Regions from separate parts of the Shewanella sp. MF05913 genome, predicted to be linked through region 1. Evidence: riboswitches for the same ligand, from Rfam matches in the RefSeq annotation. Region 1 holds a riboswitch; the other holds the start of a gene.
The links. Region 1 has a riboswitch for cobalamin ahead of AC19MV_RS20405 (ABC transporter ATP-binding protein). Riboswitches for the same ligand answer to the same signal wherever they lie in the genome.
Positions count from the first base shown of each region.

Region 2: another riboswitch for cobalamin. It lies ahead of AC19MV_RS04310 (TonB-dependent receptor); the one in region 1 lies ahead of AC19MV_RS20405 (ABC transporter ATP-binding protein).

Region 1 is NZ_JCAYNT010000025.1:21,274-24,703, forward strand. It holds gene AC19MV_RS20400 (sirohydrochlorin cobaltochelatase) at 1-864, opposite strand, end outside; cobalamin riboswitch at 1,542-1,710, shown strand; gene AC19MV_RS20405 (ABC transporter ATP-binding protein) at 1,905-2,804, shown strand; gene AC19MV_RS20410 (ABC transporter permease) at 2,797-3,430, shown strand, end outside.
Region 2 is NZ_JCAYNT010000002.1:201,297-204,726, reverse strand. It holds gene AC19MV_RS04320 (DUF3622 domain-containing protein) at 1-317, shown strand, start outside; gene AC19MV_RS04315 (hypothetical protein) at 446-1,111, shown strand; cobalamin riboswitch at 1,255-1,451, shown strand; gene AC19MV_RS04310 (TonB-dependent receptor) at 1,581-3,430, shown strand, end outside.

The DNA of each region.
Region 1 (3,430 bases):
TAATACCGTCTTCCATGAATCTTTTTCATCACTAGCCATATCGTTGTTAGCGTGATCGCCTGCAACAATCATTAATGGACGTAACATTATACTGGTTACATGTTGTGATTCTATTTGCATAACGATGTTATTTAAATCAGGAAAACCTTCAACTAACCCCACAAAAGTTTTAACTTGGGGATACATTTTGTTCATCTCTATTTCGAACTCTTGGTACAAACCCGTTGATAAATGTTCGTTACCGTGGCCCATATATACCAGAGCTCGATTTTGTGATTTTGCTTGAGCAACATCGTCCTTGAGAGCTATTGCAAGAGAATGTAAATCTTGATGGTATGGATATTTAACGCCCCAAGTACCAAGTAACGGACGCCCAAGAGCAAGACGTTTAAAAGGTTTAAATTTGGGTTTTATTGTTTCAATATCTGCAAGGGCATCGACAATGGCTTTAGTGTCAATATACTCTTCACCATGCGTTAAATGGGTAGGCTGTACAACAATATTACTAAAGCCTAAATCTTGTAAATCAGCGAGAGTACCAAGAACATTTTTTACATTATATAAGGTTGCGGGTACATTCTGATGTTCTGCAATATAGGTTTTATCTGCTGCTCTTTTGTGCCATTTTTTTCGGATGATATTAGAGGTAAACGCGAGTCTTACTTCAGTATTTGGATAACTGGTTTGCATTGACGATTTTATATCAAGCAGCGATTCAAGAGTCGACTCATAAGTGGTGCCAAAAGCGGCTATAACGATAGCGTTTTGGGGTTTGTTATCCATATTCTTTCCCGCAGCGTAACTATTAGAGATGAGTAAAGTTGAACCAATAATGACAGCAAATGCCTTATTAAATCGTTTCATATGTGGTCCTTATATTATAAATCAATAGAACTTAATAAGCCTGTTCGGCTTCCAGCATGAATTAACTGACAATAGATGAACAGCGGGTATTTCGGCGTGGTCACTCTACTTATTTAGAAGTATTGAATGCAATTTTAATTGTTATTTTTTATGTCATAGGGCACAAGTATTTATTTATTAATATGAGAAGTAATATGCAAAAATGGTTTATTATTAAAATTAATGTTAATAATCTCATGTTTTATCAATATTTTGTGTGGTATGAGCTTTAATGAAACAGTTAATAACCCCCAAAATCAATGTTTTTCACACAGTTAAATAACGTATTACTACCTAATCTCTACAGGCTCAGGCTGATAAGGTGCATGAAATTAAATTCATTAATAATTGGTAAAATAACAGCTCATTTTTGAACACATATAATTTGGTTTTTAAAGTTCGTGGGGGAAGGTCTAAATCAAATTGGTTGTGGCGGGATTTCCGGGATACAGGTCAATATCCATTTAAGGCACACAACTTAAGGGAGAATATATAGAGATTGAGTCATTGTCCAATACGGTTTAGATCACAGAACCATAACCTTGCTTAAAAGGCTGTTAATTATCACAGTGCTTTACTCATTATATCTCAATACACTTGCGAAGTTGATTTGCCATTAGGCCAGATTGTTGAAAGAGTCTTAAGCTTTAATACTCATTCAACCCTAATTTGAGGGGGAACCAGATGTTATTTCTGGGCTGTACCCGCAACTGTAACTGTTTACCTTTATGTACCTAGATTTATATTATAAATGAGTCGTATACATAGAGACAAATCAGAAGCCAGAGAACCCTAATCAACAAAAAAGCTGAATATCGGGCGGGCCTATCCGAATCACAGTTCAGGTAAGATTGGTATTATTATGTTAATTTATAAAGACATATCCTTAATACCACCTTTACTGGGAAAGAAGTATACCTTGTCTTCTTCAGCAAAATTTTACGTTCTTGGCCGGAACATCAGTTTTAGGATTTCTTCTTTTTGAAGAATAATTAAAATTTATGCCAGTAAATAATGTTATGTCAACTTCAGAAGTGCCTTTATCAATCAATACTCCTGTATTAGAAGGTAAAAGTTTACATAGAAGTTTTGGAAAACGAAAAGCTGTAGATAATGCAAGTTTTTGCATTAATCGTGGAGATATATGCGCTTTCTTAGGGCCTAATGGTGCGGGTAAAACAACGTTAATTAAGATGTTAACAGGCCTAATCTCCCCCGATTCTGGTGATATTTTATATGATGGTCATGCACATAGTACTGATCGACTAGCATTAAAACAGTTAATTGGCGTTGTTCCGCAACATAATAATATCGATCGAGAATTAACCCCCGTAGAAAACCTTACCGTACACGGTTTGTTGTATAAAATGCGTGGCAAAGCACTCACACAAAGAATTAACGAAAGTTTAGCCTTCGCCGAACTTGAAGAACACAGAGATACCCCTTCAGAGAAATTATCAGGCGGAATGAAACGTAAGCTCGTAATTGCTCGTGCACTTATGCACAATCCTAAAATTCTATTCCTTGACGAACCAACGGTAGGACTTGACCCTCATAGCCGACGTAAAATGTGGGATTTTTTATCCAAAATAAATAAAGAATTTGGTTGTACGATTTTCCTCACTACTCACTATATTGAAGAAGCTGAAAGAATGGCCAGTAGGGTCATTTTTATCGACAGTGGCAAAATTATTGCAGACAGTAATGTAGAAACATTAAAGCAAGATTTAGGTTCTCATGTACTTGAAGTAGGGGACGATCGTCGACAAGAGTTTTTTGCCAGCCGTGGTCATGCCATGAAGCGATTAGCCGAATTAGCTGAAACAGTGAGTATCAGACAGACAACCCTTGAAGATGCTTTTTTACAAATGACAGGACAAAGGTTGGTTAAAAATGCTTAGTGGAATAGTAGGGATTTATTACCGTGAAACCATGGTGCTGAGAAAAAAATTGTTGCGGGTTGTTATGGCTGCAGCTGTTCCACCTTTTCTTTATTTAATGGCATTTGGTTACGGTGTCGGAGAGGGAACATCTGTTAACGGGGTTGATTACTTAACATTTTTATTCCCAGGCTTACTCGCCATGGCCAGTATGAATCAAAGTTATAATATTGCGACCGAGATTAATATCAGTCGCTTTTACTTGAAAATTTTTGAAGAGTTTTTATTAGCACCCAATCAACGCTGGCAGGTTGTGGCAGCTCAAGTGCTATATGGTATAACGCGAGGATTAATTCCTGTTGGCGTTATCATCTGTTATAGCGTGGTATGTGGGGTGAGTTTACATTATTCGTTCGGTTTTGTGATTGCGCTATTAATGCACCTTATTGCATTCTCTTTAATGGGATTTATTGTTGCTTTAAAAATGCGTAACCACCGCGACCAAGCATCAATGACAGCATTTATTATTACCCCTATGATGTTTTTATCTGGCACTTTTTTTCCGGTAGATCAAATGCCAACAATTATCCAAGTTGTGGCGGCAATATCACCACTGACTTACAGTGCTGATTTAATACGTACTGCAT
Region 2 (3,430 bases), on a different contig from region 1:
TGAGCGATAGCAAAAAGTATGGTTTACGTGTAACACAAGTTGAAAACACGTGGAAAACCGAAATCACTCGTCGTATGACAGCGACTAAAACCTTAGTGTCTAAAAGCCAAGATGGTTTTGCTTCAGAAGCAGAAGCCATTGCATGGGGCGAGCAGTCTCTACAGGGTTTCCTGTCTAAGCAAGCAGATCGTAACAAGCGCAAAACTGAAAAGCATCTTAAAGCGAAAAGCTTAGCAGCAGCGATTGCAGCTGAATCTGCCGTTGATGAAGATGAGCTATTTGACGCAGAAGACGAAGACGACGAAGAGTTAAACTAACATTTTACAATGGTGTAAATGTTATAGATAAGTTTCAATTTTTGTATGTTCAGGATAGGATATACATAATTAGAATGATTTTTAATCAACTTATCGTCACATCTTGACCTAGCAAGGATGACATTGGGATGAACAAGATTGCTGCAGTTATCAGCTACGCGGGGTGCGTTGGAATATTTAGCTTATTCCCCTATACCGCGTATGCTACTTTTCCAGCATTGGTCACATTAGAATCTGACAATGATGCTTCTGGCGTGCTTGTCATGTCTAGCGACGTCAAACGGCTAACGACTGTGTCGCAAACCTTCGGCTTTTTACCTCCTCTTTCATGGAAACTCGCTTTTAACGAAAAGCGCGGTGATATGACCATGGCTGAATTTATCCCCGCCAACGAAACCCTTAATGATTGGTCTAGCCTAGTGTGTATGCAAGGCTTTAAAGGGCTTGCCGAAGATGTTGACCCGGATGAATTTTTAGATTCAATGGCAGACACCTATAAAGAACATTGCCAGGGTGAAGTGATTTATCAACAATTAGGCAGCATGAAAGTGGAAGGCTATGAAGCTGTGCATGGTTTGCTAGGGTGTACGAGTATGCCTAACATTCATAATGCTTCTGCTATTGTGTCTGAGTCTTACGTTACCAGTCCGCGTGGCGAGATGGGCTACTTTACGGTAATAAGCGATGATGAAGATATTTATTTAGTGCACAAATCCATTCGTACCGCCGTATTTACTGCCGAGTCAGCTCCCGTCACCCAAAGCAATTATCGCGAGTTTATGGCTGAGCCTTAAATTGAGCTAACGTGAGTAATCTGCGCGTTGTTTTAATGCTTAGCGACTATCAGCAACGTGCTGATTCCGTTATAATCCTATCGACGTTTATGGCTGTATTTATCAATCTATTCAGCCATTAGACCGTTATTCTATATTTATTCAGTTTAGTCAATCTTTACGGTGCCAATGTTGAGTCATATCGACCCATTGGAGAATCGGGAAACCAGTGAAAGTCTGGTACTGCCCCCGCAACGGTGATAGGTGAGAGTCCAATATGCAATGCATATTTGCTTGGCTCGTGTGTACTCTTAGGTACCGCAACCTCAGTCCGGAGACCGGCCATAAAGGTGATTTCGATGATTTCGGTGGGCAGATCTCGAGATGTGATGTTATGCCGTTTTTGGTTTACTCAGATGAGTAAGCCGCAAAGTGGTGGTCAATGTTGCGGCGCTATTGCCCCATTTTTCCTTTCAGGAGTTAAAGGTAAATGGGTACTAAACCAACTACAATCGCACTATTAATCAGTGCCATGCTTTGCGCAACGAGCCTTAATGCTGTTGCAGCACCAACCTCAACACAATCAATACCAAGTGCCTCAAACGCGTCTAATGCAGATGTGAAAATGGATGAGACGATTGTGGTGATTGGTCGCAATCAAACCAATCCGTTAAATATTGCTGCCAATGTAAATGTTATCGATGCAGCTGACATCGAAATGAGCGGCGCAAATAATTTAACCGATTTACTGCGCGGCCAATCCGGTATTCAAGTGTCCGATAATAATTCTGGTACTGTGTTTTCGATGCGCGGTTTTTCAGCTTCGCAAGCGGTTAATAATACCCTTATTTTAGTCGACGGCCGTCGGTTAAATAATATCGATATTTCTGCACCAAGTGTTGAATCCATTCCACTTAACTTAATTGAACGCGTTGAGATTTTGTCTGGCAGTGCGGGTGTATTGTATGGCGACCAAGCGGTAGGCGGCGTGATTAACATTATTACTAAAGCCCCAACAGAAACCGCTGGTGGCTTACAAGTCAGTGGTGGCAGTTTTGATACCTATGAAGTTAAAGGCGATGTCTCTGGAGCCATCAGCGACACCTGGCGTTACTTTCTAGCGGGCAGTTATAACGAAAGCGATAATTATCGTGATAATAACGACAACGAAACCGGCTCTATTCTAGGTCGTATTCAGTACCAAACCGATGTTGAAGATTTTTATGTAGAAGTGAATTACTTCGATAATGATCGCCAGGCTCCAGGGGCGTTAAGTTTAGCGCAGTATGAAGATAATCCTCGCCAAGTCGCGTCTTTTTCAGACGGTGAATATTCTCACGAAATCACTACCGCTGTTCGCAGTGGCTATCAATATCAACTTACTGATGTATGGGCACTGGGTGCTGATTTAACGTATTCCGATACTTCAACGAGCAGCTTATTGTTTGGCAGTGCAGGGCATATTGATCGTGATTTATTGAGTTTTTCACCAAAAGCGACCGCGAATTATCCGTTAGCAAATGGTGCTTTAACTATGGTTGCTGGTATTGATGTAAGCCGAGGTGAGGCTGACTTTGACACCTTATATATTCAACGTAATAACGAACAAACCATGCAAAGTGCTTATGTTCAAGCGACTGTGCCGTTAACCTCAACATTGTCATATGTAGTTGGTGGTCGTTATTCTGAAGTGACCGACGATTTAACTGATCAATTATTGTATGCAGAAGGTATTGAGCTCGATAACGATGCTCATGCATTGGAGTTAGGTGTCAATTATCGTCCAAGTGTAGAACATCGTTTTTATGTTCGCGCCAATGATAACTTCCGTTTTGCGAAAGTGGATGAACAAGCCTATACGCCATTAGACGTGCAAGGATTAGATCCGCAAACCGGGCGTTCTTTTGAGGCCGGCTGGGATTGGACTGGTGCAACGCAAACCGTTAAGTTAAACCTTTATCGTCTTGATTTAGAAGATGAGATTGTTTACGACGGTAGCCGTACTGACGGACCTTACGGTGGTGGTGCAAACGTTAATGCCGACGAATCTCGCCGTTTTGGTATTAACACGAGTTATGAAGTGCAGTTATCAAATGACTGGTTGTTAGGCGCTTCGTACGACTATATTGATGCCGAATTTACTCAAGGTGAAAACGAGGGTAAAGCACTATCATGGGTCGCTGAGCATTCAGGTAAAGCGTACATGAGTTACGATTTTGCTGATCATTGGCAAACCTTTGTTGAAGGCGTTTACACTGGCGAGCGTTACATGGAAGGCGACAACAGTAATGCTGGCGATAAGCTAGACAGTTATGTACTCACTAATCTCGCGTTAAACTA